DNA from 3 places in the Hydrogenophaga sp. H7 genome. Region 1 is predicted to be linked to each of the others. Evidence: predicted binding sites of a transcription regulator. Region 1 holds the regulator's gene; each other region holds the start of a gene.
What was found. Region 1 encodes LexA, which represses DNA repair genes until DNA is damaged. Its sites were predicted from a motif close to ACTGTATNNNNATACAGT; they were not measured.
Positions count from the first base shown of each region.

Region 1 (10,367 bases):
CAAGGCGTCCGCAATCGCTTGCATCAGCGGCCCAACCGCCCACACGCGCCGCGCAGAGCCGTCGTCCTGGGTGAAAAACGGCTCAGACACTGGCATCTCCGGGGCGAACCTGTCCACAAGGCGCGCCGTTGCTGGAATCCGTGCCCTCTACCCCCGTGTCATCTAGGACCTGCGGGAAGTGGCTTGATTTCAAAGCACTTTGGGCTGCCTGTTTTGTCATCGAACTGTTGAAACGCAGACGTTTGGCGGGATGCGCCGCCATCGAGGCACGGTTCTGCACAAAGTTATCCACAGAATCTGTGCATGGACCCCAGGGTCGGGTTCGGGTGGAGAGGCTGGTGCATCGGCGCAGGACTGCTGCGGGCGGTCGCAGGGGCTGAGACATAATCAAAAGATTGCACCGGAGCCCTGATTTGTTTTCCATCATACAAGCCGCTGGCTGGCCGATCTGGCCCCTCATCTTCTGTTCAGTGATCGCTCTCGCCCTCGTGATCGAGCGTTTTGTCAGCCTCAAGGCGGCCAAGGTTCTGCCTCCACAACTGCTCGAGGAAGCCATCATGGTTTCCCGCAACGGCGTCCCCAACCCGGATGTGGTCACCCAGCTGGAGCAGAACTCGGTGTTTGGCGAGGTGCTCGCCAGCGGCTTTCGGACCCTGAACAACAACCCCAGGGCCACCGAAGACGACCTGAGATCTTCACTGGAGGGCGCGGGACGCATCGCCGGTTCGCGGCTGCAACGCTACCTGGGGGCGCTGGCCACGATCGCCTCCGCAGCCCCTCTGCTGGGTCTGCTGGGCACGGTGATCGGCATGATCGAGATCTTCGGCTCCCAGGGTGGCGACGGTGGCATGGGCACCATGCCGGGCGGCGGCAATCCCACCCAGCTGGCGCACGGCATCTCGATCGCCCTGTACAACACCGCTTTTGGCCTGATGGTGGCCATTCCCGCGCTGATTTTCTGGCGCTATTTCCGCGCCCGGGTCGACGACTACCTGCTGGCCATGGAAGTCGCCACGGAGCGGTTCGTCCGCCACCTGGTGACACTGCGCAACAAGTAAGCAGCGCCCGGGAACCCCGCATGAACTTCCGTCCTGGAACCCGTGATGAGCCGGAGATCAACCTGATCCCTTTCATCGACATCCTGCTGGTCGTGCTGATCTTCCTGATGCTGACCACGACCTACAGCAAGTACACGCAGCTGCAGGTCAATCTGCCGGTGGCCGATTCCGAGGCCCAGCGCAGCGCCCCGAAGGAAGTCATCGTCTCGGTCAGCAGCGACGGCCGCTACGCGATCAACCAGTCGATGCTGGACGGCTCGTCCGTCGAGTCGCTCACCCGTGCGCTCGAAGAAGCAACGCAGGACACACGCGACATGGTGATCATCATCAGCGCAGATGCCGCGGCCACCCACCAGTCGGTGATCAACGTGATGGATGCGGCGCGGCGCGCCGGGCTGGTGCAGATCACCTTCGCCACCCAGCAGTCCGGCTCGGCCCCCTCGCGCGGCAAGTCCTGACCCCCCCGCCATGACACGCCCGGACGCCGAAGCCCGGTGGCAAGCGATCTGGGCGCAGCGGGGCTGGAAAGCCCGCCTTCTGTGGCCGATGTCCCAGATCTACCGGGCGCTGGTCGGCTTGCGGCGGCGCCGCTACGCACAGGGTCAATGGCCAGTGGAACGCCTGCCCGTGCCGGTGATCGTGATCGGCAACGTGGTGGTCGGTGGCGCGGGCAAAACGCCCACGGTGATGGCGCTGATCTCCCATCTGCGCTCGCGGGGCTGGTCGCCGGGCGTGGTGTCCCGGGGGCACGGGAGGCTGGGTGAAGGACTGCTGGAGCTCACATCCGGGACAACGGCCTCGGAGGCTGGGGACGAACCCACCCTGATTCACCGGAGCACAGGCGTGCCGGTCGTGGTGGGAAGGCGTCGTGCGCACGCTGCCCGTGCACTGCTGGCGGCGCACCCCGAGGTGGACCTGCTGCTGTGCGACGATGGGTTGCAGCATCTGGCACTGGGACGTGACATCGCCATCGCGGTGTTCGATGACCGGGGCACCGGCAACGGATGGCTGCTGCCGGCGGGCCTGCTCAGGGAGCCCTGGCCTCCTGCCGCGGAAGACCCGTTCTCGCCACAGTTTGTCTTGCTGCAGCGACGGGCTGACTCCGCACCGGTCTCGCCCCCTGCCTTGCCCGTGGGCGCGACCTTGTTTGTGGCCACCCGGCGTCTCGCTGGCGTCGCCCGCGGTCCTAGTGGCAGTGAACGACCGTTGTCCGAACTGGTGGGCCAGGACCTGGTGGCCGTGGCCGGCATCGCCCGGCCGGATGTCTTCTTCGAAATGCTGCGCAACCAGGGGCTGACCCTGTCCCGGTGCATGGCCCTGCCAGACCACGCGCCGCCGGACGCCTACCAGGCAGTCCTGGATTCACCCTCATCCACCGTGGTGTGCACGGAAAAAGATGCGGTCAAGCTGTTCGCCCAGGCACTGGCGCTGCCAGCCGACCGGCGCCCGTCCCTGTGGACGGTGCCATTGGAGCTTCAGCTCGACCCGGCCTTTCTGGCTGAACTGGATCATCGGCTGGAGGCTCTGCGTGCAAGCGCGCGACTATCATCGCGGCATGGATACCAAACTGCTTGAACTGCTGGTCTGCCCCGTCACCAAAGGCCCTCTGATCTTCGACCGCGAGGCCCAGGAACTGATCTCTCGCAGCGCCCGCCTGGCCTATCCGGTGCGCGACGGCATTCCCATTCTCCTGGAGCACGAAGCCCGGACACTGAGCGACGAAGAAGCCGCTCGGCCACCGGCGCCCACCGCATGAGCGCGGCTGTCCGGACACCGGCCTTCAGCGTGCTGATTCCGGCGCGCATGGCCTCCAGCCGCCTCCCAGATAAACCTCTGGCAGACATTGCGGGCCTGCCCATGGTTGTTCGTGTGGCCCGGCAGGCGCTGCTCAGCGGCGCCCGCCAGGTGGTGGTGGCGGCCGACGATCCCCGCATCCTGAGCGCCTGTGCGGAGCATGGCGTCACGGCGCTGCTCACCCGTTCCGACCACCCCTCCGGCAGCGACCGGCTGGCCGAAGCCTGTGAACTGCTTGGCCTGGCTGACGACGAGCTCGTGGTGAATGTGCAGGGGGACGAGCCGCTGGTGGACCCCGCGCTCATCGCCGCAGTGGCCACGCAGCTGGCGCAAAGGCCCGATTGCGTGATGAGCACCGCCGCCCACGCCATTGAGCAGGTGGAAGACTTTCTCAATCCGAACGTGGTCAAGGTGGTGCTCGACCGGCGGCAGGTGGCGCTGTATTTCAGCCGCGCGCCCATCGCCTGGTGGCGCGACGGCATGTCGAACGGCCAGCCGCTCAGCCTGCCTTCGCCGGCCCCTTGGCGGCACATCGGCGTCTACGGATACCGGGCGGGTTTCCTGCGCCGTTTTCCGTCGCTGGAGCCGGCACCGCTGGAACTGACGGAGTCGCTGGAGCAACTGCGCACCCTATGGCACGGTGAGCGCATTGCGGTGCATCTCGCGACCCATGCGGCCGCTCCCGGTGTGGACACCCCCACGGACCTGGAAAGGGTCCGGGCGCTGCTCCGGAAGTCTTGAACTGCGACACTGTCTGTAAGGCAGTGTCGGGGTAGGCCATGCTATCCTCGTTCGACCCTCGATACCGGGGCCAGCTCAGCCGCGGAGACAGGCGAGCACGAATGAAACACTGATACAAGGAAGACGATGAGACTGATCCTGTTGGGCGCTCCTGGTGCGGGCAAGGGCACACAAGCCACCTTCATCTGCCAGAAGTACGGCATCCCCCAGATCTCGACCGGCGACATGCTGCGTGCCGCCGTGAAGGCTGGCACGCCTCTGGGCATGCAGGCCAAGGCGGTCATGGACGCCGGTGGCCTGGTGAGTGACGACCTGATCATCAACCTCGTCAAGGAACGCATTGCCCAGCCCGACTGCGCCAGCGGCTTCCTGTTCGATGGCTTCCCGCGCACCATCCCGCAGGCCGACGCTATGAAAGCGGCCGGCGTGAAGCTGGACTACGTGCTGGAAATCGACGTGCCGTTCGACGCCATCATCGAACGCATGAGCGGCCGCCGCTCACACCCCGCCTCAGGGCGCACCTACCACGTGAAATTCAACCCGCCCAAGGTGGAAGGCAAGGACGACGTCACCGGTGAACCGCTGATCCAGCGCGACGATGACAAGGAAGAAACGGTCAAGAAGCGCCTGGAGGTGTACAGCGCCCAGACCCGACCGCTGGTCGACTACTACAGCCAGTGGGCCAGGACAGATCCGGCCTCCGCCCCCAAGTACCGCGCCATCAGCGGCACCGGCTCGGTGGATGAGATCACAGCCCGCGCGTTCCAGGCCCTGGCCGCCTGACCCAGCGCCCACTCCTCCTGCAAACCCGGCAACTTGCCGGGTTTCTTTCTTTGTCGTTGCAACGGGCTGGCGCGTCAGGGTTCCAGCAGCGAGAGTGCCAGAGCCAGCCGCGCCTTCACAGGGGGCAGTCCGGCGGAGTCGGGCATGGGATTGGCCGTGTCAGGAATCACACGCCCTCGGGCACAGCGCGTGGCCCTGACCACCCGCACACCACGGGCCATGGCCTCCAACAAGGCCGAGGCCAGCGACTGGTGAACCGTGCCGTTGCCGGTGGCAGCCACCACAATGCCCTGCGGACGCAGTGCCGGGTCCGCCTGCAGCAGCGCGCGAACGATGGAGCCGTCGGCATCGGCATGGCTGGTCACCAGTTGGACGCGTGGCAGCGCATCGGCCCGCAGCACCCGCGCCAGCAGTGCCTCAGATCGCTCGGCGATCGGGCGGCTTGCGGGAGGATGGAACCACCGGACCTCGCCTTCTTCCACACACGCCATAGGGCCGGCGTCGCCCGAATCGAACGCATCCACCCGGTAGCTGTGAACCTTGGTCAAGTGCTCGGGCTCGTGCACCAGCCCCGCACAGACCACCACACACCCTCCGACCTCGGGATGACCCGCCACGGTCACGGCATCCAGCAGGTTCTGAGGGCCATCGGGCACAAGGGCGGTGGCTGGGCGCATCGCGCAGGTGAACACCACCGGCTTGCGGGGCTGCAGCACCGTCTGGATGAAAAAGGCAGTTTCTTCCAGCGTGTCGGTGCCGTGTGTGACCACAACGCCGGCAACCTCGTCGCGTGCAAGGTGGTGAGAGAGCCGAAGCAACAGCCGCTTCCACAGACCGAAGTGCATGTCCTTGCTGTCCACCTGGTCCACCTGCTCCACCTCCAGTGGACTGCCTTGCAGCGCTGGAACGCCCCCCAGAAGATCTTCCACACGAACCTGCCCTGCCACATATCCCACGTTATCTCCTGCCCGGGCGGCCCGCCCGGCGATCGTTCCGCCAGTCCCCAGGATCACGCAAAAGCCTCTGTTGTTGTCGTTCACTTGCCAAGTCTCCGAAACTGTTTAAAAATACAGATACTGGATGTACAAACAGCCTGTCCAGCCGCATCCCGCCTAACCACGAGGTTGACATGATCGAGTCGTTCCCGCCCAAGCTCACGGCCCGCCAGCAGCAAATCCTGGAGTTGATCCAGAACGCCATTGCCCGCACCGGCGCTCCACCCACCCGCGCAGAAATCGCCACCGAGCTCGGATTCAAGTCGGCCAATGCGGCCGAGGAGCACCTTCAGGCGCTCGCACGCAAAGGCATGATCGAACTGGTCAGCGGCACCTCCCGCGGGATCCGTCTTCGCAGCCGGGATCTGCAGGCCATCAACGATCAGCGGACTCATCAGCTTACACTGCCGATGCCCGGCCTTTCTCAGCTCATGCTGCCCCTGATCGGGCGGGTGGCTGCCGGCTCACCGATCCTCGCTCAGGAACACGTCGACCAGACTTATCACGTCGAGCGCAGCCTGTTCCAGCGCACACCTGACTACCTGCTGCGCGTGCGCGGCATGTCCATGCGCGACGTCGGCATCCTCGACGGCGACCTGCTGGCCGTGCAGTCCGGCAAGGACGCGAAGAATGGGCAGATCGTGGTGGCCAGGCTCGGAGACGATGTGACTGTCAAGCGTTTCATGCGCCGCGACCACCAAATCGAGCTGCACGCGGAAAACCCGGACTACAAAACGATCGTGGTGCAACCGGGTGAACCCTTCGAGATCGAAGGCCTCGCCGTGGGCCTGATTCGCAACAGCTTCCAGATCTGACCCGCTGGGTCGGTGCCGCCCTCGCAGGTGGCGGGCGTTTTGCCAGAACAGCACACTGTCCTTGGCAAACCCTGCGAGAGCGGCTCTTCCGAACCAATCCTGCCTGTGTCCAACCCCTTTCCGGAGTTTCACATGGGAATCCGCATCACCTCCAAGACCTGGCGCGCTCCGTTGCAGTTGATCGACAACTGGCTGCCGTCACCTCCTTGTCCCAACAAGACCCGCAAACCGCTGCCAACGTTGATGCAGCGGTTTGTCAGGGCCGGATGGTTGACCAACAAGCAACCGAAACAGTCGCTGTCGACCTCTCACGGCGCTTCCATGGCCGAGGTGTCGCGGCCCTCACAGACAGCAACCATCCGCCTGAAGCACACCAGCCAACCGGATCGAAGCGCTTGCCTGGTGATTTCAGGGCGCATGGCCGATGTCTGCGCCGAACTGGACCGTCTGGCCGCTCTCGAGCACCGCACCGAACCCGCCTGACAGCTCAAAGTCTGTACAGAATGCTCATGGCGGCACAATAGTGCTCCATGAACATCGTGATACTGGACGACTATCAGGACGCCGTCCGAAAGCTGGATTGCGCAGCGCGCCTCGACCCCTATCCCGCCAAAGTGTTCACCAACACGGTCAAGGGGGTCGGGCAACTGTCCATACGGTTGCGGGATGCCGACATCGTGGTCCTGATCCGGGAAAGAACCCCGGTATCCCGTCAACTGGTTGACAAGCTGCCTCGCCTGAAGCTCATTGCGCAGACGGGGCGTATCGGCAGCCATATTGACGTCACTGCCTGCACCGAACGCGGCATCGCCGTGGCCGAAGGCACAAGTTCCCCGATCTCCACCGCCGAGCTGACATGGGCTCTGGTCATGGCGTCGATGCGGCGCATTCCCCAGTATGTCGCAAGCCTCAAGCACGGTGCCTGGCAACAGTCGGGGCTGAAGTCATCGTCCATGCCCGCCAACTTCGGCCTCGGCATGGTTCTTCACGGCAAGACACTCGGCTTGTGGAGCTATGGCCGCATCGGCAAGCTGGTCGCTGCTTACGGCAAGGCCTTCGGCATGCAGGTGCTGGTCTGGGGTGGCAATGAGTCCTGCCGGCAGGCCGTTTCCGACGGCTTTGAGGTCGCAGCCAGCCGGGAAGATCTCTTTGAGCGTTCGGATGTGCTCAGCCTTCATCTTCGACTCAGCGACCGCAGCGCGGGCTGTGTCACGCTGGAGGATCTTTCTCGCATGAAGCCGACCGCCCTGCTGGTCAATACATCCAGAGCCGAACTGATCGAGGCCGAGGCCTTGCTGACCGCGTTGAACCGGGGGCGCCCAGGCATGGCCGCCATCGATGTTTTCGAATCAGAGCCGATTCTTCAGGGGCATGCGCTGCTCAGGCTAGAGAACTGCATCTGCACGCCTCACATCGGCTACGTCGAGCTCAGCAACTACGAGACCTTGTTCTCGGCTGCGTTCGACAATGTGGTCAATTTCATCAAGGGAACGCCCACCAACATCGTCAACCCTGGCGCCCTGCAGGTGCGACGCTGACCATCAGGCTCAGCAGCGCCAACAAAAAAGCCAGCACGTGTCTGGCTTTTTTTGTTGAGCAAACATGCTCACTGTGTGGACTGTGCGCCCTTGCCCGGTGGGATTTCTCCGTCATCGGGTGGCGTGAAATCCAGAACTTCAAAATCAATGAGGTTGCCCATGTCCGCGGCCTCCACTGCAGAGATGCCCGTCGATGACGCGAGCCTGGCCGTGGGCTCCACCGGCACCACAACGTCGGGCAGCGATGCTTCGAACGCCGACGCGTCGTGCAGCGCATCCAGGTCGATATCCAGGCCAAGACGGGGGGAGGCGTGCGGGATTTCATCCATCGGTTCGGTCAACCGTTCCGAAGCTGCCGCAGAGGACGAAACAGCAGCCATCTTCGGCCCCGCAGCCTTGAGAGGACGAATCGCCGTGTGCTGGAAGTCAGAAGAAGGGGTGCTCGAATCGCGCTGGATCACATCCTTCGCGATGGCGTGGAGGAGCAGGAGCTCACGGTACGCTTCGAGATCAAACACCTCCGACTCGGGATCGGCCGCATCCCTGAAGATGGACTTTTCGATGACATCCAGCACCTTGGGCTGAGGCCACAGTGCCTGAATCCGCCCGAACGCAGTCTCGTAGGCTTCCAGGCCCCGGTTGGAGTCGCTGTACTGATCGAACGGCGGGGCACTTGCATTGAACTGGCGGTTGAACTCTTCGCGCAGCTTTTCGTACTCGTCGCGCCGCCCCAGCCGGTGGTAGAGCTTGAAGAGGTCAAGATACGCGAGCGCACTGGGCTCCTGGCTTTCGTGCAAATGCATCTTGAGGACACCGATCGCCTGGTCAAACTCGCCCAGCGAAACGAAAAAATCCGACTGCTGCTGGACGTCGAACAGTTCTTCCGTAGCGACGGACCGGGACACGCCGATGTGGCTGGTGCGGAAATCGCGGCGCTCGGAAGTGGACAAGGGCATCGCTCCGCTGTCACCAGAACCTTTGCGCACAGGACCCAGTTCGTCCAACCCGGAATCGGCATCCAGATCAAGGTCAAGATCCAATCCTTTGGCCGCCACCTTCCTTGCAGGCTTGTCGGCAGGCACCTTGGCCGCTTTCGCTGCACCAGACGTCCACCAGTCCTTCTGAGGGGTACCCGCAACGCCAATGGCGGTCTTGCGTCGCCACAGCCAGGCCAGTGCTGCCAAAGCAAGAAGCAGCAGCGCCCCCAAGGTGTACGCAGCCCACGACATGAAGCGCGACTGTTCGAGCCTGGCCTCCATGTCCTGCATGGCGGCCTTGTTGCGCGCCTCCCGCTCACGCAAGCCTTTGGATTCGGCCTCCAGGACTGCCAGCTTCTGGGTGTCGCGAAGAATGTCCTCGGGGGATGCGTTCAATGCCTTCCAGAGCTGGGCAGCAGCGGCCCGCTCCTGGGGGTTCGAGGAGGGCTCGCTGAGCAGGGACAGTGACAGTTTGAGAACCGGATCGCGCTCGATCGCGAGACTCACGTCCACAGGGTCCAGCTGGAGCCGCGGGGTTACATCCCTTGCCGGTTCCACCGGCTTGCGCACCACGCTGGCTGGCCTGGGCCTGGGCCTGGAAGCAGAAGCAGGCGCCGTGCTGCGCGTCGGAGCCGCCACAGGAGTACCGCTGCCAGCTGCCGGACCAGCAGACACTCTGGAGCTGCCTGTCGAACCCTCCGCCGGGATGGGCGACGGCTTGGGCACTACTTGTGAACCGGACAACGCAGGCGCTGTTTGCGACGCCGTTGCAGGCTCGGACAGAAAGTCAGCCAGCAGCACATACCGACGGGAGAACGGCGAAGCGCAGCCCGCCCTCAACACCACCGAGACAACGGGTTCGTTCACCGGCACCGTGGTCTGGATCCGCACCGATGCCTCGGCATCGGGCGCGTTGTGCTGCGTCGAGGTGCGCACAGACGAAGGGCCCAGCTGGTTGTCGCCGAAGAACACATCGGCCTGCAGGCACAGTGCGGACAGATCTTCCCCTGGAGCCGCGACGGCCTGCACCCGTATATCAAGAGGCCTGCCAATGAGAACAGCGCCGCTGTGTCGCCCCAGAGTGGCCGCCGAACCGCCCAATGCCGTTGATAGCAAAATAGAGCCAACCAAGATCTGGCGCACGTCACAGCCCTTCCGTTCTTCGTGGCAACATTTTGTCATAGGTCGTTGCCCACCCTTCTTAAATAACACTTTCATATGACCCCAACTTTTCAAACCGTCGGCATCGTGGGTGCAGGCGCCATGGGCCGCGGCATCGCACAGATGGCAGCCCAGGCCGGAAGCGCAGTCATCTTGTTCGATCTGCAGCCCAATGCGGCCGAAACCGCCCGGCAGGCGCTGGCCGACACCTGGCAGAAGCTGGTGGACAAGAACAAGCTCGATGCCGCGCAACGCACCGCCATGCTGGATCGGCTCCGCTGCGCCGATGCCCTTGCTTCGCTGGCCCCCTGCGACCTGGTCATCGAAGCCGTCGTCGAGCGGCTGGATGTCAAACAGAAGCTGTTTTCCGAACTTGAGTCCATCGTTTCCAAACAATCGGTGCTGGCAACCAACACCTCTTCGTTGTCAGTGACCGCCATCGGTGCGGCGCTCCAGCGCCCTCGCCAGCTTGCCGGGTTCCACTTCTTCAACCCCGTGCCGCTGA
Region 1 covers NZ_MCIC01000014.1:328,752-339,118, reverse strand. Annotated here, with positions in the region: gene xseA (exodeoxyribonuclease VII large subunit) at 1-96, opposite strand, end outside; gene BC358_RS10690 (MotA/TolQ/ExbB proton channel family protein) at 414-1,058, shown strand; gene BC358_RS10685 (biopolymer transporter ExbD) at 1,079-1,516, shown strand; gene lpxK (tetraacyldisaccharide 4'-kinase) at 1,527-2,633, shown strand; gene BC358_RS10675 (Trm112 family protein) at 2,614-2,814, shown strand; gene kdsB (3-deoxy-manno-octulosonate cytidylyltransferase) at 2,811-3,593, shown strand; gene adk (adenylate kinase) at 3,720-4,376, shown strand; gene BC358_RS10660 (asparaginase) at 4,451-5,389, opposite strand; gene lexA (transcriptional repressor LexA) at 5,506-6,186, shown strand; gene BC358_RS10650 (hypothetical protein) at 6,319-6,669, shown strand; gene BC358_RS10645 (D-2-hydroxyacid dehydrogenase family protein) at 6,717-7,724, shown strand; gene BC358_RS10640 (FimV family protein) at 7,793-9,844, opposite strand; gene BC358_RS10635 (3-hydroxyacyl-CoA dehydrogenase) at 9,920-10,367, shown strand, end outside.

Region 2 (10,367 bases), on a different contig from region 1:
AGATCGCCATGCGCCTGTCGTGGATGACCTCGTTGCTGGGTCTGGCGCTGTTCGCCGTGGACCGATTCATCGGCACGCCGGTGACGGCCGACAGCATGATGACCCTGGTGCTGGCGGTCATGGGGGCTCTGGCCTGGGTGCTGCTGAGGGTCCGCCGCTACAACAGCGTGGCCTGGCTGCTGGTGGTCTTCCTGTTCGGGATGGCGGCGTCGTCGACCTACTTATTCGGATCGGTGCGCACCATCAACATCGTGCTGATCCTGATGGGGCAGGTCGCGGCGGGCATCTTCCTGAGCCGGCGCGGGCTGCTCTGGACCACCGCAGCCGCGGTGGCGATGCTCGGTCTCCTGACCTGGGCCGATGCCGCCGGTCTGCTGGCGGGACAGCCGAGCTTTGCCGTGAGCTGGCGCAACTGGCTGTCGCAGAGCGCGAGCCTGGTGGGGGTGGCCGCGATGATGTCCCTCAACCGCACGCAGGTGCGCCTGGCGCAGGAGCTGCACCTTCGGGAAGCCACGCAGCGCCTTCAGACCCAGCTGGACCGCGACCTGGGGCAGAGCCGGTTCTCGCGCCTGTTCCGGGCCAGCCCCACGCCCATCTTCGTGCAGTCCATGCGCAACGGCGCCATCCTGGATGCAAACTTGGCCTTTGAAAGTGTGCTGGGCTACACCCGCAAAGAGGTGCTGAGCCGGCGCGACGGGTTCCTCTGGCTGCACGACGACGCCTATGCGGCGTTCTCGCAGGATCGCCGCGCCCACCAGCGCACCGGTTGGCACACCATCACCGGCATCGGGCGCAATGGTCAACAGATCCCTCTGCAGATCTGCAGCGAGCGGGACAACGATGCGGACGACGGCTTGCGCATCACGGTGTTGCGCGTGCCCGGTCACACGACCAGCGCGATGCCGACGGTGTACGCGCCGCTGGAAGGGGGCCAGGGTGCTTGACTCCCTGCCGCTCGAAGATCCGTCGGAGATCGAACGCAGCCAGTACCGGCACGACAACCGCAGCCTGCGCTGGGTGCAGTTGTGCGTGGCGCTGCTTCTGGCGGGCATGGCCCTGGCGGACCACCTGCTGGCGCCACCCGGCGAATCCCTGGCGCACATTTCCTGGTCGATGGCGGGGGTGGCGCTGCTCTCATACCTGCTGCTGAGATCGCATCGGCGCCGCTGGGAGAGCCCGCTGGTGGTGACGGGCATTCTGATGGTGGCCGCCTGGTCGGTGTACAGCTTCGGCTCGGTGCGGGCGGCGTCCGGGTTCGCGTTCCAGGGCGCGGTGGTCATGGCCGGTACCTACCTGAGCCTGCGCGCGCTGCTGGCCACCACGGTGGCCAGCGTGGCCATCCTGGGCGGACTGACCTGGGCCGAGACGGGCGGGCACCTGCCGCCCGCGAACATGGGGGCCGACCTGCGCTACTGGCTCACAGGCAGCGCCATCCTGCTGCTGATCGGCTTTCAGTTGCACCAGACACGCCGGTCGACCGACGAGGTCTACCGGCGGCGGCTGAGCCAGATGGAGGACCGCCTGCGGCTGGAACACGAGCGCGACCGCTCCCTGCGCCGCTTCCGGCGCATCTTCCAGCTCAATCCCACGGCCCTGGTGGTGCAGGCGGCCAACACGCAGGCCGTGGTGGAAGTCAACCCGGCGTTCGAGCGCTGCTTCGGATACGCTGGTGCCGAGGTGGAGGGGCGGCGCGCGGAGGCCTTCTGGGCCGATGCGCAGCAGTGGCAGGAGCACCGCCGGGTGCTGTTCGAGAAGGGTCACACCGGGTGGCAGCAGGCCTGGTGGCACCACGCCGATGGCCATGCGGTCGATGTGCTGGTGTGCAGCGAGCTGAATGAAGACCCGGCCGGTCTGCTGATCCTGACCACGGTGGTGAATCGGCTGGAAACGCGATGAATTGACGCCTGGGCGCCACGGCAGTGGTGCGTCTGGCCGTGCCGGGCGCATAATGCGAACTGCTCAGGCGTTTGGCCTGGGCATTCCAAGTGATCGGTCAGTTTCGCGTGCCACGGTGCACTTTCGGGTTTGTTGTGCTTTCGGGACCCCATCGCTTTTTGTGTATCTGCTTTCTTAGGAGTCCTCCATGGGCAACAAACTTTACGTGGGCAACCTGCCCTACAGCGTGCGCGACGACGACCTGCAACAGGCCTTCAGCGAATTCGGCTCTGTCAGCAGCGCCAAGGTCATGATGGAGCGCGACACCGGCCGCTCCAAGGGCTTCGGCTTTGTCGAAATGGGCAGCGATGCCGAGGCGCAAGCCGCCATCAACGGCATGAACGGCCAGTCCCTGGGTGGCCGCAGCGTCACCGTGAACGAAGCCCGTCCGATGGAAGCGCGTCCCCCGCGCACCGGCGGTTTCGGTGGTGACCGCTCGGGTGGCGGCGGCTACGGCGGTGGCAACCGCTCGGGTGGCGGCGGCTACGGCCGCGGCGGCTACTGAGCCCTGCAGATTGGTTGATCCGGCCCCGCGCCGGGTCCTGCAAAAAAGCCCCAAGGCCGAAGCCCCGGGGCTTTTTTCTTTGGGGTGCCCAAGGTTCAGGCCAGATCGGCTCCCCGCGCTGCCAGCAGCTCGCGCAGCACCGAGCGGTGGCAGTGCGACTCGTGCTCGCAGTAGCAGCCGACCGACAGGTTCGATGTGTGCGAGAGGCTGGCCAGCAGGTTCAGGCTGTGTTCGGCCTCGGCGGCTGCCATTTCCTTGCGGTACTGGCGCACGAAGACGGCCCACTGCGCCGGGGTTTCGGCGGCCTGGCCCAGCTTCATGGTCTCGGCGCTGGGGGCGAGCACCGGGAACCACACGTCGTACCAGTTGCCGCTGGCGAAGTCCGCCTTGGGCACGCCGCGCGGCGGGCGGCGCACCGTGCCGATGCGGATGCCTTCCTCGGGGTGCCGTTCGCTGCCGAGCCGGACGATGCGCAGGGTCATGGGCGTGCTCCTGTGGCGTGGCTCAGCGCCGGATGCGCCGGCCGGTCTTGAACACCCACCAGACCACGCCCAGGCAGCCGGCCATGAAGACCAGCGTCATGCCGGTGCTGACGGCGATGTGCACGTCGGCCTGGCCATAGAAGGCCCAGCGCAGGCCGCTGATGAGGTATACCACCGGGTTGAACAGCGAGACGGTCTGCCAGGGCTCGGGCAGCATGTTGATGCTGTAGAACGCGCCACCGAGGAACGTGAGCGGCGTGATCACCAGCAGCGGGATCACCTGCAGCTTCTGGAAGCTGTCGGCCCACAGGCCGATGATGAAACCGAACAGGCAGAACGACACCACCGTCAGCAGCAGGAAGCCGACCATCCACACCGGGTGGGCGATGTGGTAGGGCACGAAGAAGCGCGCGGTCAGCAGGATCAGCGTGCCCAGCAGCAGGCTCTTGCTGGCGGCGGCGCCCACATAGCCCAGCAGCACCTCGACCCAGTTCACCGGCGCACTCAGCAGCTCGTAGATGGTGCCCGACCACTTGGGCATGTAGATGCCGAAGGACGCGTTGGAGATGCTTTCGCTCAGCAGCGAGAGCATGAGCAGGCCGGGAATGATGTAGGCGCCGTAGTCCACGCCGCCGATGTCGCCCATGCGCGAGCCGATGGCCGTGCCGAAGACGATGAAGTACAGCGAGGTGGTGAGCACCGGCGCGATGATGCTCTGCGCCCAGGTGCGGAAGGCGCGGTTCATCTCGAACATGTAGATGGCGCGCACGGCATGGATGTTCAAGGTCATGGAGCCCCCACGCTGGTCACTTCGTGTACGGCGCTGCCCCCCGAGGGGGCGCGAGCTTGCTTGGGGCGGCCCTGCGCTGCGCTCTGGTTCATGTTCAGGCCTCCGCTTTCTGTTCGTGGACCAGGCTGACGAAGATGTCTTCGAGCGAGCTTTCGCTGGTGCGCAGGTCCTTGTAGGCGATGCCCTGCGTGGCCAGCGCAGCCAGCAGCTCGGCGATGCCGGTGTCGTCCTTCTGGGTGTCGAAGCCGTAGGTCAGCGTCAGGCCGTCGGCCGACAGCTGCAGCGGCCAGCGCGCTAGCGCCCCGGGCACCTGCACCAGCGGGTGCTGCAGCGACAGCGCCAGTTCCTTGCGCCCGAGCTGGCGCATCAGCACGTTCTTGTCCTCCACCACGATGAGCTCGCCCTTGCGGATCACACCGATGCGGTCGGCCATGTCCTCGGCCTCCTCGATGTAGTGGGTGGTCAGGATGATGGTGGTGCCGGCCTCGCGCAGCTGGCGCACCAGGCGCCACATGTCGTGCCGCAGTTCCACGTCCACGCCCGCGCTGGGTTCGTCCAGGAACAGGATCTTGGGCTCGTGCGACAGCGCCTTGGCGATCAGCACGCGCCGCTTCATGCCGCCCGAGAGCGTCATGATCTTGTTGTCCTTCTTGTCCCAGAGCGAGAGGTCTCTGAGGATCTGCTCGATCAGCGCCGGGTTGGGCGCCTTGCCGAACAGGCCGCGGCTGAAGCTGACCGTGGCCCAGACGGTTTCGAAGGCGTCGGTGTGCAGCTCCTGCGGCACCAGGCCGATGGTGGCGCGCGCCTGGCGGTAGTCGCGCACGGTGTCGAAGCCGTCGGCCGTGATGGTCCCTTCGGTGGCATTGCTCATGCCGCAGATGGTGCTGATGAGGGTGGTCTTGCCGGCGCCGTTGGGGCCGAGCAGGGCGAAGATCTCGCCGCGGCGGATGTCGAGCGTGACGTTCTTCAGCGCCTGGAAGCCGCCGTCGTAGGTCTTGCTCACGCCACGCACGCTGACGATGGCGTCGGTGGGCAGGGAAACGGGGTTGAGGGTCATCCCGCCATTGTGGCCGGGGTGGCGTTTGCCTGCTCAGCGGCGGGCGTTGTCCACAATGCCCTGGGCGAATCGCGGCAGCAGTTCCTCGGGCAGGTCGTGGCCCATGCCGGGGATGAAATCGGCCCGGGCGTCGGCGATGCGCTGCGCCAGGTCCTTGCCGCAGGCCACGGGCACCAGCGGATCGTCCACGCCATGGATCACCAGGGTGGGCGCCTGGATGTGGGGCAGCAGGGTCGAGCGGTCGCCGTCGGCCACCACCGCCAGCAGCTGCCGGGCCGAGCCCGACGGGTGCCAGGCGCGCTGCACCGATTCCAGCGCCCGCGCCCGCAGGGCCTGGGGATCGCTCGGATAGGCGGGGCTGCCGATGAGGTGCAGCACCTGGATGATCCAGTCCACGGCGGCGTCGGCGCCCGGCTTCATGGGCCGCGACATCAGCGCGCGCCGCACCCGCCACGAGGGCTGGGGCAGGCGGCGCGAGCCGCTGGTGGTCATCATCAGCGTGAGGCTGGCGACGCGCTCGGGTGCCATGGCCGCCAGGTGCTGGGCGATCATGCCGCCCATCGACGCGCCGCAGACGTGGGCCTGTTCGATGTCGAGGGCGTCGAGCACGCCCAGCGCGTCGCGCGCCATGTCGGCCAGCGAGTAGGGGCTGTGCACCGGCAGATGCATCGCGTGGCGCAGCCCGGCCAGCGCCATGTTGGGCACCCCGGCGGCGTCGAAGCCCTGGCTCAGGCCGATGTCGCGGTTGTCGAAGCGGACCACGCGAAAGCCTTGCCGCACCAGCATCTGCACCATGGTCTGCGGCCACGCGATCAGCTGCATGCCCAGGCCCATGATGAGCAGCACCACCGGGCCATCGGCGGGGCCCTGGTCGTCGACCTCGATCCGGACGCCGTTGGCTTCGACCTTCATGCTCAGTACCAACGGGTCAGCGCTTCAGGCTGGTGCGCCACCTTGAAGAACCAGCGCCGCGCGCCCTGCACGTCGAAGCGCCGCCAGTGGTCAGGGTCCTGGCGCAGGCGGTCGGCGATGGCGTACATCGCCATCGGGTTCATGCCCATGCCGATGTGGCTGGCGTGCACCTCGATGTTTTCGGTGTGGGCGTGGCGCATGGGGTTGATGCTGCACTGCCAGGCCACCACGCCGTCGGTCTTGCTGTAGATGGAGGTGGTGGGCACCGGCGGTGGCCTGCGCACCTGGGCCAGCAGTTCCTCGTCGTGCGGGTGCTGGCCGCTGACCAGCTGGTAGAAGCGCCAGGCGTTGGTGGCCTTCGGGTGGCCGGCGAAGGGCGTGCCCAGCGTGATCACGCAGCGCACAAGATCGGGCAGCTCCTTGGCCATCTCGCGCGCGTAGATGCCGCCCAGGCTCCAGCCGATCAGGCTGATCTTGCCCCGGTGTTTCTTGTGCAGCGCCTCGATGCGCGCACGGCAGCGTTCGAGCACGCCGTCGCGTGGGCCGAGGTTGAAGCCCTGCTCCCAGCCGTAGGCGGTGTAGCGGTGCTGCCTGAGGAAACGGCGCAGCGCCAGCGTGCTCATGTCGTTGGCGCCCAGGCCGGGGAACACCAGCACGGCGTGGCCGTCGCCCGAGGGCATGCGGGAGAGCCAGGGGGAGACGGCGGCCAGCGCCATCGCCTCCCAGGGGGCGCGGGCCTCCAGCATCATCAGCCAGAGGCCGGGCGGCACGGTGTGCAGCTCGGCGTCCGGGTCTGTCGGGTCGGGAGGCGCGGGCTGGCGGCGGTGGCGGGTGGAACTCATGCGTGCGCAGACGCCGGGCGGCGTCGAAATGGGCATCGGGCCATGTTAGCCAGCGCGCGGCTTTTTCTTTGGTGCGGCGGCCCTAGAGGCGGGTCGCTTGCGGGACACGGGGCCGGGCTTCACCGCGGCGGGCGCTGCGGGCACCGGCAGCGTCCGCAGCTCGTCCAGCGCCGCGTCCACCGCCTGCGCCAGCGCCCGCACATCCGGCAGCGCTGCGGCGTCGGCCATCAGCCCGAAGTCCATCGCGGCATCGAAGCTCTGCACCGTGATGTTGAGCGCCAGACCGTGCACCACGATGCTGGTCGGGTGGTTCGAGCGCACGCGGGCGCCCGCCAGGTACAGCGGCACCTGCGGCCCGGGCACGTTGGAGATGACCACGTTCGCCACCTGCGGCAGGCGCTCGGCGGCTTTGGCCTTGCCGTAGAGCGAGGCCGCGGCCTCGATCAGCCAGGGCACGCCGATGGACGGGAAGTCGGTGGGCAGGATGCTCTTCATGCGGCCCATGGTCGACTTCATCGCCCCGGTGGCGGCGCGGATGTGCGCCAGCCGTTTGGCCGGGTCGGCCAGGTGCGTGCCCAGGCTGACCAGGCTCATCGAGGCCTGGTTGTCGGCGCGGGTGTCGCCGGCCTCGCGCAGCGAGATCGGCACCGCGGCCACCAGGCTCTTGCGCGGCAGCGCGCCGCGCTGCTGCAGGTAGGTCCGCAGCGCGGACGAGCAGAGCATGAGCACCCCGTCGTTGAGCGTGGCCCCGTGCGCGCGCGCCAGGGCCTTGAGTTCGGCCAGCGGCACGCTGGCGGCGGCGAAGGCGCGCGCGGGTGTCACGGTGGCGTTCATCGGCGTGGCGGGCGCCAGCGTGACATTGCCCGAACCCTGGCCCAGCAGGTTCTTGGCGCTGAGCACGCTCCTGGCCGTGCCGGCGACGGTGCCCAGCGTGGCCGGCAGATCGCGCACGATGCGCGCCACCTGCACCGCCTCATGGCTCAGCGCGCCGCGCAGCATCTCGACCATGTCGAGCCGGAAGGTCCTGGTGCGGCGGGAGAGGCGGATCTCGATGTCGCGCGGCTCGGGCGTCAGGTCGAACAGCACATTGGCCAGCGCCACCGCGGCCTGGCCGTCGACCGCGGCGTGGTGCAGCTGCGTGTAGATGCCGACCTGCTTGCGGCCATTCGCGCTGCGCGGCAGGCCTTCGATCACGTGCATCTTCCACAGCGGCCGGTGGCGGTCGAGCAGCACCGGGTGCAATAGCGAGACTTGCGCCTCCATCAGCGCGCGTGCGTCGGCGCGGCGGGCGCTGCCGCTGGGCAGCCGGATCTCGACGATGTGCTCGCTGAGGTCGGGTTCCGCATCCACCCAGGCCGGGTTGGCCAGGTTCAGCGGCATCCACCACAGGCGGCGGCGCAGCACCGGCGCGGCGGGCAAGCGGGCCGCGATGTGGCGCCGCAGGTCGTTCACATACCGCCCGCGGTGGCCGGCCGGCAGTTCCAGCAGGTGCATGGCGCCGACGTGCATCGGCATCTCCGCTGTCTCCAGGTAGAGGAAGGTGGCGTCCAGTCCGGAGAGTTGTCGCATGCCCATGGTGTGTCCCGGTGTGTGTGTGGGTTGCCGGCCATTGTGGGCCGCCGCCGCAGCGCGGGAAACCGTCGCCTGCCTCTTGCGAAATGACTGTATTTATGTACAGTATCCATCCCGACCCTGCACCGCCATGACCGACGTCCACATTCTTCCGAGCGCCCTCAAGGGCCGCGGCGTGGCCCACCGCCAGCCGCACCGCTTCGAGCGCGACCAGCGCGCCGCCTTCGACGACGGCTGGAACACGCTGGACGCGCGGCGGGCCGAAGGCGAAGAGGCCGCCGCGCCCGCCACCCAGGTGACGTTCGAAGAGGCGCGCAGCGCGATCACCACCAACGACTCGCCCGACATCGGCTTCCGGCTCGGCCTCAACCCCTACCGCGGCTGCGAACACGGCTGCGTCTACTGCTACGCCCGGCCCACGCACAGCTACCTCAACCTCTCGCCGGGGCTCGATTTCGAAACGAAGATCGTCGCCAAGCGCAACATCGCCGAGCTGCTGCGGCGCGAGCTGCTGGCCCCGCGCTACCAGCCCGACCTGCTGGTGGTGGGCACGGTGACCGACGCCTACCAGCCGGTGGAGCGCGAGCTGCGGTTCACGCGCGCGGTGCTGGAGGTGCTGAGCGCGGCGCAGCACCCGGTGGGCATGGTGACCAAGGGCAGCGGGGTCGAGCGCGATCTGGACCTGCTGGCGCCCATGGGGCAGGCCGGTCTGGCGGCCGTGTACGTGACGGTCACCACGCTGGACGCGAAGCTGGCCCGCGTGCTGGAGCCGCGCGCCGCCGCGCCGCACCGGCGGCTGCGCACCATCCGCACCCTGGCCGAGGCGGGTGTGCCCACCGGCGTGAGCGTCTCGCCGCAGATCCCGTTCCTCAACGACGACATGGAGCGCGTGCTCGAAGCGGCCTGGGAGGCCGGCGCGAGGCGCGCGTTCTACCAGGTGCTGCGCCTGCCCTGGGAGCTCTCGCCCATGTTCCGCCAGTGGCTGGACCTGCACTACCCCGACCGGGCCGAGCGTGTGATGGCGCGGGTGCAGGACCTGCGCGGCGGCAAGGACTACGACGCCGACTTCGCCACGCGCATGAAGGGCCAGGGCATCTGGGCCGACCTGATTCGCCAGCGCTTCGTGAAGACCTGCGACCGCCTCGGTTTCAACCGCGAGCGCGAGCCGCTGGAACTGAGCCTATTCCGGCCGGCGGCGCTGCGCGGGCAGGGGGATCTGTTCTAGGCCTTGAGCAGATCGAGTGAATCCACCCGCCAGTGGTGCATCGCCTCGTAGAAGCCTTCCCACACACAGCCGTTGCAGCCACGGCCGCAGCAGCTGTCGGGCTCGGGGGGCGGCGGGCGCAGGGCGGTGTCCAGGTCGGTGCCGCGCTCCCGCTGCGCGCGACCGCGCAGGTGGGCGATCAGGGCGCGGGCGGTGGCCAGGTCGCCCAGCGGCACCCGCGCCGGGTCGTGCGGGGTGAAGCGCGGCTGTTCCTTGCCCTCGAACACGCCGCGCTCGGCGAACATGGCTGCCGGCCGCACCCACAGGCCGAAGCCGCCGTAGAGCGCGCGGTACAGCGTCATGCCCTGCAGGGTTTCGCTGCAGCGTACGGTGTCGATCACGTCGTACCAGCCGCCCTTGTAGTGGCGGTACAGGCCGGGCGGGGTGGCGTTCAGCGGGGGCAGGTCGTGGTCGGTCGGCGCGGTCATGCAGGAACAGAAAACGGAAGACGCTCAGTCGTCGGCGATCAGCCGGCCCATGCGGTGGGCCAGTTCCACCGCCGACGCCACGCCGAGTTTGTCGAAGATGTTGGCGCGGTGGAACTCCACTGTGCGCTGGGCGATGCCCAGGTGGTCGGCGATGTTCTTGTTGTAGTGGCCGGCCAGCAGCTCGTCGAGCACCTCGCGCTCGCGCGCGCTCAGCGCGGCCAGGGCCTGCTGGAAGCGCAGCTTCTCCCGCGCCTCGGTGTGCAGGCGCACGGCGGCCTCGCGCGCGGCCTCCACCTTGTCCACCAGCTGGTTGTTCTGGAACGGCTTTTCCAGGAAGTCCCAGGCGCCGTTCTTGACCGCGGCCACCGCCATGCCCACGTCGCCGTGGCCGGTGAGGAAGAGCACCGGCCAGGGCCAGCGGGCCGCCTTGAGCTGCTCGAAGGTGGCGAGGCCCGAGAGCGGTTCCATGCGGATGTCCAGCAGCACCACGCTGCAGGCCCGGGCCAGTTCACCCAGCTCGCCGCGCTGCAGCGCCTGCACGAAGGCGTCGCCCCCGGTCCACACGCGGGTGGGCAGGCCG
Region 2 covers NZ_MCIC01000001.1:649,377-659,743, forward strand. Annotated here, with positions in the region: gene BC358_RS03175 (PAS domain-containing protein) at 1-944, shown strand, start outside; gene BC358_RS03180 (PAS domain S-box protein) at 937-1,896, shown strand; gene BC358_RS03185 (RNA-binding protein) at 2,084-2,440, shown strand; gene BC358_RS03190 (DUF488 domain-containing protein) at 2,536-2,922, opposite strand; gene BC358_RS03195 (ABC transporter permease) at 2,945-3,706, opposite strand; gene BC358_RS03200 (ABC transporter ATP-binding protein) at 3,807-4,769, opposite strand; gene BC358_RS03205 (alpha/beta fold hydrolase) at 4,803-5,681, opposite strand; gene BC358_RS03210 (triacylglycerol lipase) at 5,684-6,559, opposite strand; gene BC358_RS03215 (wax ester/triacylglycerol synthase family O-acyltransferase) at 6,569-8,092, opposite strand; gene BC358_RS03220 (PA0069 family radical SAM protein) at 8,226-9,320, shown strand; gene BC358_RS22240 (oxidoreductase-like domain-containing protein) at 9,317-9,535, opposite strand; partial or broken gene BC358_RS22245 (DUF1653 domain-containing protein) at 9,557-9,787, opposite strand; gene BC358_RS03230 (response regulator transcription factor) at 9,812-10,367, opposite strand, start outside.
Region 2: BC358_RS03220 (PA0069 family radical SAM protein) is a predicted target of LexA. The motif match lies at 8,185-8,202, and genes of this name have one in related genera.

Region 3 (10,367 bases), on a different contig from region 1:
AAGTCGCGCACCCTGAGCTACGGCGACCAGCGCCGGCTGGAGATTGCGCGCGCGCTGGCGACCGACCCGCAGCTGATCGCGCTGGACGAGCCGGCTGCCGGCATGAACGCCACCGAAAAGGTGCAGCTGCGCGAGCTGATCGACCGCATCCGCAACGACAACCGCACCATCCTGCTGATTGAACACGACGTGAAGCTGGTGATGGGCCTGTGCGACCGCGTGACCGTGCTCGACTACGGCAAGCAGCTCTCGTCCGGCACGCCGGCCGAGGTGCAGAGCGATCCCAAGGTGATCGAGGCGTATCTGGGCACGGGCGGCCACTGAAAGAGAGAGCGAGAACAACATGGCAAACACACTCCTCAAAGTCAGCGGCCTGAAGGTGGCGTACGGCGGCATCAAGGCTGTCAAGGGCGTCGACCTGGAAGTGCGCGAAGGCGAACTGATTTCCCTGATCGGCTCCAACGGTGCCGGCAAGACCACCACCATGAAGGCCATCACCGGCTCTCTGGGTTTCGAAGGCGGTGACATCGAGTACCTGGGCCAGAGCATCAAGGGCCGTGGCGCCTGGGATCTGGTCAAGCAGGGTCTGGCAATGGTGCCGGAAGGCCGCGGCGTCTTCACCCGCATGACCATCACCGAGAACCTGCTGATGGGCGCCTACATCCGCACCGACAAGGCCGGCATCGAGGCCGACATCGAGCGCATGTTCGGCATCTTCCCGCGCCTGAAAGAGCGCAAGGACCAGTTGGCCGGCACCATGTCGGGCGGCGAGCAGCAGATGCTGGCGATGGCCCGCGCGCTGATGAGCCAGCCCAAGGTGCTGCTGCTGGACGAGCCGTCGATGGGTCTGTCGCCGATCATGGTGGACAAGATCTTCGAGGTGGTGCGCGACGTCTCCGCCCAGGGCGTGACCATCGTGCTGGTGGAGCAGAACGCCCAGCGCGCGCTGCAGATCGCCGACCGCGGCTATGTGATGGACTCCGGTCTGATCACCATGACGGGCGCCGGCAAGGACCTGCTGGTGGATCCGAAGGTGCGAGAGGCCTACCTCGGTCATTGACCGTTTCGCGGAAAACTACAATGACGGGTTGCGCTTTTGTGGCGCAGCCCGTTTTTATTTGTCCAACACCATGACCACCGAACACGCCCACGCCATCCCCGCCGCCGACGACAACCAGCTGATTGCGGAGCGGCGCGAGAAACTCAAAGGCCTGCGCGAGGCGCAGCAGCGCGGCGAGGGCGTGGCGTTTCCCAACGATTTCAAACCGCGCGACACGGCCGAGGCGCTGTTCGCCGCGCACGGCGAATCGAGCAAGGAAGCGCTGGAGGCGAACCCGGTGCGCGCCTGTGTCTCGGGCCGCATGATGCTCAAGCGCGTGATGGGCAAGGCCTGTTTCGCGACCATCCAGGATTCGTCGTTCGGCCCCAGCGGCGGCCGCATCCAGCTCTACCTGAACACCGACAGCGTGGGTGAAGAGAAGCTGGCCGCCTTCAAGCACTGGGACCTGGGCGACATCGTGGCGGCCGAAGGTGTGCTGATGCGCACCCGCACCGGCGAGCTGTCCATCCACGCCGACCAGATCCGCCTGATCACCAAGAGCCTGCGCCCGCTGCCCGACAAGTTCCACGGCGTGGCCGACCAGGAAATCAAGTACCGCCAGCGCTATGTGGACCTGATGACCGACGAAGGCGCCCGCAAGCGCTTCGTCACGCGCAGCAAGGCCCTGGCCAGCATCCGCGAATACATGGTCGGTCACGGCTTTCTCGAAGTCGAAACGCCCATGCTGCACCCCATCCCCGGCGGCGCCAACGCCAAGCCGTTCAAGACCCACCACAACGCGCTGGACCAGGAGATGTTCCTGCGCATCGCGCCCGAGCTGTACCTCAAACGCCTGCTGGTCGGCGGTTTCGAGCGCGTGTTCGAGATCAACCGCAACTTCCGCAACGAAGGCATCTCGGTCCGCCACAACCCCGAGTTCACCATGATGGAGTTCTACGCGGCGTACTGGAACTACCAGGACCTGATGGACTTCAACGAGCAGCTGATCCGTCATGTCGTGAAGCAAGTGCATGGCGACACGCCACTGACCTACAACGGCCAGCCGGTGGACGTGTTCTCGCCCTTCGAGCGCCTGACCATCCGCGAAGCCATCCTCAAGTACACCGACGCCGGCAATGGCGTGGACGACCCGGCCTGGCTGATCCCGGCCCTGCGCAAGCTGGGCATGAGTGAAGAGAAGCACCAGCTCTCGACCCGCTCGCTCGCCAGCCTGCAGGTGCTGTATTTCGAGGAGACGGTGGAAGAGAAGCTCTGGAACCCGACCTTCATCATGGAGCACCCGACCGAGATTTCGCCGCTGGCCCGCGCCAACGACGACCGGCCCGAGGTGACCGAGCGCTTCGAGCTCTACATCACCGGCCGCGAGTTCGGCAACGCCTTCTCCGAGCTGAACGACGCCGAGGACCAGGCCGCGCGCTTCCACGCGCAGGTCGCGGCAAAGGACGGCGGCGACGAAGAGGCGATGTACTACGACGCCGACTTCATCCGCGCGCTCGAATACGGCATGCCGCCGGCCGGTGGTTGCGGCATCGGCATCGACCGCCTGATGATGCTGCTGACCGACTCGCCCAGCATCCGCGACGTGATCCTGTTCCCGGCACTGCGCCGCGAACACTGACACCCCCGTGAGCGACCTGCAGCGCCTGGACCGCCGCGTCTGGTGGCTGTTGGGCGGGGCGCTGCTGCTGTCGCTGGCCATCACGGCCTGGGACCACTGGGGGCGCTGGCACACCCCGCGCCTGGAAGTGCGCAACTTCGTCATGCTCTGGCTCTACTGGGCGCCGCGCCTGGCGGGGCTGCCGCTGCTGGTGGGCCTGTGGCTGCGCTGGCGCATCGAGCGTGGCGCGCGCCGCTGGCGCCACCCGGTCTATGCGACTTTGGTGCTGGTGGGCCTGTGGTCGTCGTGGATCGAGCCTTACTGGATCCGCGTGCGCCACACCACCCTGTCCGGCATTCCGGCCGAAGCACAGCCGCTGAAGCTCGCGCTGGTCGCCGACATCCACTGGGGCCTGTTCTTCCGCGACCGGCAGCTGGACGATCTGGTGAGCCGCATCAACGCCATGGATGTCGACGCGGTGATCGTCGCGGGCGACTGGACGCACGAGCCGACGCAGGACCTGCGTGCGGGCTTCGCACCGCTGGCCCGTCTGCGTCATCCGGTCTGGGGCGTGCTGGGCAACCACGATGTGCAGGCGCCGGGGCCGAAACTCACCGCGCCGCTGCGCGAAGCGCTGACGCAGCACGGTGTTCGCCTGATCGAAGGGCAGGCCGTGCCCTTGAAGGGCTGGGAGCTGGTGGGCCTGGACGACCAGTGGGGTGGTCGGCCACAGCCTCAGATTGAGCGCCTCTGGCCAGGCGGCCTCAGCAACGACTCAACGCGGCGGCTGGTGGTGGTGCACCAGCCCGACACCGTGGCCCTGCTGCCGAAGGGCGCGGCGTTCCTGTCCATGGCCGGGCACACCCATGGTGGGCAGATCTGGATTCCCGGTTTTTCGCCCTGGTTCCTGCGCAAGACCAATTCCCTGCAGCCCTGGTGGAACGGGCTGTACGGCACAAGGGCCGGGCAGCTGCTGGTGACGCCCGGTGTGGGCACGATCGGCCTGCCGGCGCGGCTGGGGGTGCGGCCGACCATCGACCGCATCGATCTCGTGCGCTGAGCCCGCGGGCTCAGGCGAATTCGGCCAGCGCCTTGCGCATCTTCTTCATGGCCGCGACCTCGATCTGGCGGATGCGCTCGGCGCTCACGCCGTACTCGGCGGCCAGTTCGTGCAGCGTCATGCCGCCCGAGCCGTCGTCGTTCACCTTGAGCCAGCGCTCGGTCACGATGCGGCGCGAGCGGTCGTCCAGTTCGCCCATGGCCTGCGCGATGCCTTCGGTGGCCAGCACGTCGCGCTGGGCCGATTCGATCATCGCGGTTGGCTCGTGGTTGGCGTCGGCCAGCCAGGCGATCGGGCCGTAGGTCTCTTCGCCGTCGTCTGCCGGCGAGGGGTCGAGCACCACGTCGCCGCCGGACAGGCGGGTCTCCATCTCGCGCACTTCCTCGGGCTTGACCTTGAGGTCGCGCGCGACCACGTCGATCTCGCTGTCGGACAGGGCCTCGCGGTGGGTGTCGCCTTCGGCGGCCTCGGCGCGGAAGCCCTGCTTCATCGAGCGCAGGTTGAAGAACAGCTTTCGCTGGGCCTTGGTCGTGGCGACCTTGACCATGCGCCAGTTCTTCAGGATGTATTCGTGGATCTCGGCCTTGATCCAGTGGATCGCGTAGCTCACCAGGCGCACGCCCTGGTCGGGGTCGAAGCGCTTGACGGCCTTCATCAGGCCCACGTTGCCTTCCTGGATCAGGTCGCCGTGCGGCAGGCCGTAGCCCAGGTACTGGCGGGCGATGGACACCACCAGGCGCAGGTGCGACATCACCAGCTGGCCGGCGGCTTCCAGGTCGTTGTGGTCGCGCAGGCGGCGGGCGGCCGACTGCTCTTCTTCGAGCGTCAGCAGCGGCATGCGGTTGACGGCGGAGATGTACGCGTCCAGATTGCCCAGCGGCGGCAGCGTCAGCGAACGGTTCCACGGGCTGGCGACGGCCAGCGTGGTGGTCGGCAGGGCGGCGGGGGCGAGCAGGGTGGTGGACATGTGAAGAACCTCCTCAGTGGTCTTGCAGAAATGTTAGCACTCTCTATGAGTGAGTGCTAATTGAATGGTTCCATGACCGTGATATCCGGGGGTGGACAATCGGTTCGATTTCTTTTACTGTATATAAAAACAGTATTTGAATCCTTGCTGCCACCATGCCCACCCCGTTCATCCGCCCGTCCGGCGATCTGCCGGCCAGCCTGTCCGCCCTCGTCTGGCGCGGCGATGCGCTGGGCCGGCCGGTCACGGCCAGCTGCGCCAGCGGGTTCGGGGCGCTTGACGCAGCCTTGCCGGGCGGGGGCTGGCCCGGATTCGGGCTGACCGAACTGTTGTCGAGCCCAGCGGGTGCCCTGGAGTTCCGCCTGCTGGGGCCGGCGCTGGGCCGGGTCTGTGCCGCCGGGCGGGAGGTGGCGCTGGTCGGGCCGCCGCAGTTGCCGCATCTGCCGGGCCTGATGCCGCACGGTGTCACGGCCCGGCAGCTGGTCTGGGTGCAGGCCGGCACCCTGGTCGAGCGCCTCTGGGCCACCGAACAGCTGGTCAAGGCCGGCAGCTGCGGGGCGGTGCTGGCCTGGCTGCCCCAGGCACGGCCGGCGCAGCTGCGGCGCCTGCAGGTGCTGGCCAGTGAGCACGAAGGCCCGGTGTGGCTGTGCCGGCCGGCAGTCTCAGCGCGCGAATCGTCGGCGGCGCCCCTGCGCCTGCTGGTGCGTCCGGGTGCCGGCTGGGCCCTGGCGGTCGACGTGATCAAGCGCAAGGGCCCACCACTGGCGCACACGCTGCAGCTGCCGGCGCTGCCGGCCGGGCTGTCGGCGGTGCTGCCGCCCCGGCTGCTGGACCTGGACCTGGGCCATGGAGCCGCCGACCGTTTCCCTGTTCCTCGCGAGGCCGACCATGCTGTGGTCCGCACTCCGACTGCCGAGCACCGACGACCCGCCGTCCCCCACTGACGCGGCGCTGCAGGCGCTGGCGGTCTGGGCGCTGCAGTTCACGCCCCGTGTCGCCATCGCCGAAGAGGCCGTGTTGCTGGAGGTGGCGGCCAGCCTGCGCCTGTTCGGCGGGCGGGCGGCGCTGCGCGAACGGCTCTGGGGCGGGGCGCAGGAACTGGGGGCGGTGGCCCTGGCCTGGGCACCGAATGCCCTGGCTGCGCTGGCGCTGGCGCGCGCGGGGGTGGAGGACGGGGTGTCGCCGCCGCTGGCGCGCGCGCTGGACGCGCTGCCGATGGCGACCCTGAGCGCCGTGCGGCCGCATCTGCCGACCCTGGCGCGCATCGGCTGCCGCACGCTGGGCGATCTGCGGCGGCTGCCGCGCGCCGGCCTGGCGCGGCGGTTCGACGCGGCGCTGCTGGCGGCGCTGGACCAGGCCTACGGCCGCGCACCCGAGACGCATGTCTGGGTCACGCTGTCGCCGGTGTTCGATGCGCGGCTGGAGCTGCCGCACCGGGTCGACAACGCGGAGGCGCTGGTCTTCGGCGCGCGCCGGCTGCTGCTGCAACTGGCCGCCTGGCTGGCCGCACGGCACAGTGGCGTGACGGCCTTCACCCTGCACTGGGCGCACGACGCGATGCGCTCGCGCGGGGTGGGCGAGGGCGGGCAGCTGACCGTGCGCACGGCCGAGCCCACGCGCGAGGCCGGGCACCTCGCGCGGCTGCTGGCCGAGCACCTGTCGCACGTGTCGCTGGCCGCGCCGGTGGGTGACCTGCGGCTGACGGCCGAAGGCGTGGTGCCGCTGGCGCCGCAGAGCGCCTCGTTGCTGCCCGACGAGGCCCGCGGCCGGGAGCCGCTGGCCCAGGTGCTGGAGCGGCTGGCGGCGCGGTTGGGCGAGGACCGGGTGGTCCGGCCGCTGCTGTGCGAGGACCACCGGCCCGAGGCGATGGGCCGCTGGCAGCCGGCCGCCCAGGCGCTGCCGCGCGATGCCTGGTCGGTGGCGCCCGCCGGGCCGCAGCCATCCTTGCTGCTGGACCGGCCGCTGAAGCTGTTGGTGCGCCAGCACCGGCCGCTCTACCAGGGCGAACTGCAGCTGCTGCTCGGCCCGCAGCGCGTGGAGGGTGGCTGGTGGGACCGCGACGAGGCCACCGGCCACACCCGCCACGCGGTGCGCGACTACTGGGTCGCCCGGTCGCCGCTGGCGGGGGTGCTGTGGGTGTTCCAGACACGGCTGGCCGACGAACCGGCCTGGTATCTCCACGGTGTGTTTGCCTGAAGAGTTGCCATGTCCCTGCCCGATTACGCCGAGTTGTTGTGCTGCTCCAACTTCACGTTCCTGCGTGGCGCCAGCCACGCCGAGGAGCTGGTGCTGCGCGCCCAGGCCATGGGCTACACCGCACTGGCCGTCACCGACGAATGCTCCATGGCCGGCATCGCGCGGGCACACGTGGCCGCGAAAAAGCACGGCCTGCCGCTCATCGTGGGCAGCCAGTTCCTCGTGCGGGCCGACGGTGACCCCAGCGGTGACTTCACCCTGCTGCTGCTGGCCACGAATCTCAACGGTTACGGCAATCTCTGCGAGCTCATCACGCGGCTGCGGCGCTCGGCCGACAAAGGCACGTACCGGCTGCGCCTCGGCGATGTGAACCCCGAGATCCTGACCGACTGCCTGGCCATCGCCGTGCCGCCGCGCGGCACCACACAAGACCAGTGCAACGCCACCGCGCGCTGGTTGCTCGGCACCTTCCTGGGGCGCTGCTGGCTGGGCGTGACGCAGCTGGGCCGGCTGGACGACGCCATCCACCTGCACCGCCTGCGCGAGGCCGGCGCTCTCACGGCCGTGCCGCTGGTGGCGGTGGGCGATGTGCACATGCACGTGCGCTCGCGCAAACCGCTGCAGGATGTGCTGACCGCCATCCGCATCGGCCGGCCACTCACGGACTGCGGCTTTGCGCTCGCGCCCAACGCCGAGCAGCACCTGCGCACCCGCGTGCGGCTGGCTCAGAGCTTTCCGCCCGAGCTGCTGGCCGAAACCCTGCACATCGCCGGCTGCTGCACGAAGTGGTCACTGGACGAGCTGTGCTACCAGTACCCGGCCGAGGTGGTGCCCGAAGGCCGGACACCGGCGCAGCACCTGCGCGACCTGACCGAAGCCGGCGCCGCCGAACACTGGCCGGCGGGCGTGCCGCCCAAGGTGCGTGCGCAGATCGAACACGAGCTGGCCCTCATCACCGAGCTGGGCTACGAGCACTACTTCCTCACCGTGCACGACATCGTGGCCTTCGCGCGTTCGCAGGGCATCCTCTGCCAGGGCCGCGGCTCGGCGGCCAACAGCGCGGTCTGCTACTGCCTGGGCGTGACAGCGGTGGACCCCGCGCGCTCCTCGCTGCTGTTCGAGCGCTTCCTGTCCAGAGAGCGCAACGAGCCGCCCGACATCGACGTGGACTTCGAACACGAGCGGCGCGAAGAGGTCATCCAGTACCTCTACAGAAAGTACGGGCGCGACCGCGCCGCGCTGACGGCCACCGTCATCAGCTACCGCCCGCGCAGCACGGTGCGCGACGTGGGCAAGGCCCTGGGCTTTGACGACGAGCTGCTGGAGCGGCTGGCGCGCGACCACCGCTGGTGGGACGAGGACGGCCTGGCCGACACGCGGCTGCGCGAGGCCGGGCTGGACCCGGACAGCCTGGCGGCGCGCCAGTTCGTCACCCTGGTCAAGCAGTTGCTGGGCTTCCCGCGCCACCTCTCGCAGCACACCGGCGGCTTTGTGCTCACCAGCGGACCGCTGGCGCGGCTGGTGCCGATCGAGAACGCGTCCATGCCCGACCGCACGGTGATCCAGTGGGACAAGGACGACCTGGATGCCATGAGGCTGCTCAAGGTCGACGTGCTGGCGCTGGGCATGCTCACGGCCATCCGCAAGTCGCTGGACTTCATCGGCCAGCGCCGTGGACGGCCCATGCCGATGCACACCATCCCCGACGGGGACGAGGCCACCTACGACATGATCTGCGCCGCCGACACCGTGGGCGTGTTCCAGATCGAAAGCCGCGCGCAGATGGCCATGCTGCCGCGCCTGCGGCCACGCAAGTTCTACGACCTGGTGGTCGAGGTCGCGCTGGTGCGGCCCGGCCCGATCCAGGGCGGGGCGGTGCATCCGTATCTGCGGCGGCGCCAGGGCAAGGAAGACGTCGATTACCCCAAGGGCCTGGAGGCCGCGCTGGAACGCACGCTGGGCGTGCCGGTGTTCCAGGAGCAGTGCATGCAGATCGCCATGATCGCGGCCGACTTCACCCCCGGCGAGGCCGACGGCCTGCGCCGCGCCATGGGCGCCTGGCGGCGCACCGGCGGCCTGGGGGCCTACGAACACCGGCTGATCGACGGCATGACGCGCAACGACTACCCGCTCGAATTCGCGCAGCGCGTGGTCGAACAGGTCAAGGGCTTCTCCAGCTACGGCTTCCCAGAAAGCCACGCGGTCAGCTTTGCGCTGCTGGTCTACGACAGCTGCTGGATCAAGCGCCACCACCCGGCCGAGTTCCTGGCCGCCATGCTCAACAGCCAGCCGCTGGGCTTCTACACCCCCAGCCAGCTGGTGCAGGACGCGCAGCGCCACGGCGTGGTGGTGCGACCGGTGGACGTGGGCCACAGCGACTGGGACTGCACGCTCGAAGACATGCCCGCGCCCGAGGCACCGGGCCACCCGGTGGTGCGGCTGGGGCTTCGGCTGGTGAGCGGACTGTCCAAAGAAGAGGCCTTGCGCATCAGCGCCGCCCGCGCCGAACGGCCCTTCACCAGCACCGAGGATCTGGCCCTGCGCGCGCAACTCGACCGCCAGACCCTGCAGCAACTGGCCGCCGCCGACGCGCTGCAGAGCCTGGCCGGCCACCGCCGCCAGCAGGTCTGGGACGCCTCCGCGCTGCAGGCGGCGCCCGCCATCCTGCGCCGCGCGCCGGTCAACGAGGCCACGCTTGCACTCGACGAAGCGCCCGAAGGCGAGGCCATCGTCTGGGACTACGCGAGCACCAGCCTGACCCTGCGCCGGCACCCGCTGGCCCTGCTGCGCGAGCGGCTGCAAAAGCGCCGCTTCATGACCGCCGAACAACTGAAGGCCGCGCCCGACGGCCGCCTGGTGCGCGCCTGCGGCATCGTCACCTGCCGCCAGCAGCCGGGCACCTCGCAAGGTGTGGTCTTCGTGACGCTGGAGGACGAGACCGGTACGGTGCAGGTCATCGTCTGGCGCGCGCTGCGCGAGCGCCAGCGCGCCGAGCTCACCGGCTCACGCCTGCTGGCTGTGCACGGCGTCTGGCAGCGCGAAGGGGAGGTCTGCAACCTGATCGCCGGCCGGCTGGAAAACCTCAACCCGCTGCTGGGCCGGCTGGCGCCGGGGAGCCGGGATTTTCACTAGGGGCCGGCAGCTCGATCTCCCCATAGTGCAGCCGCAGCCGCCCGCCGGCTTCCAGCGCCTTGAGCGCCTTGTTGATGCTCTGGCGGCTCACGCCCAGCATTTGGGCCAGCAGCTCCTGCGACAGGCGGATGCGCCGGCGCGGCGCGTCGCGGCTGCCGTAGCCGCGGGCCACCAGCTGCAGCCGGCGCCACACGCGCTCTTCCAGCGGCAGCTGGGCCAGCTCTTCCACCGCGATGAACAGCACACGCAGCTTGCGGCAGGCCAGCCGAGCCAGTTCGCGCCACATCGCCGGGTGGGTGTCCAGCCAGGCCAGCAGCGCCTCTCGCGGCACCACCAGCACTTGGGTGGGACCGTC
Region 3 covers NZ_MCIC01000012.1:432,054-442,420, reverse strand. Annotated here, with positions in the region: gene BC358_RS08615 (ABC transporter ATP-binding protein) at 1-324, shown strand, start outside; gene BC358_RS08610 (ABC transporter ATP-binding protein) at 344-1,060, shown strand; gene lysS (lysine--tRNA ligase) at 1,131-2,678, shown strand; gene BC358_RS08600 (metallophosphoesterase) at 2,686-3,717, shown strand; gene rpoH (RNA polymerase sigma factor RpoH) at 3,728-4,684, opposite strand; gene imuA (translesion DNA synthesis-associated protein ImuA) at 4,840-5,628, shown strand; gene BC358_RS08585 (DNA polymerase) at 5,573-6,880, shown strand; gene BC358_RS08580 (error-prone DNA polymerase) at 6,890-10,012, shown strand; gene BC358_RS08575 (Crp/Fnr family transcriptional regulator) at 9,963-10,367, opposite strand, start outside.
Region 3: imuA (translesion DNA synthesis-associated protein ImuA) is a predicted target of LexA. The motif match lies at 4,801-4,818, and genes of this name have one in related genera.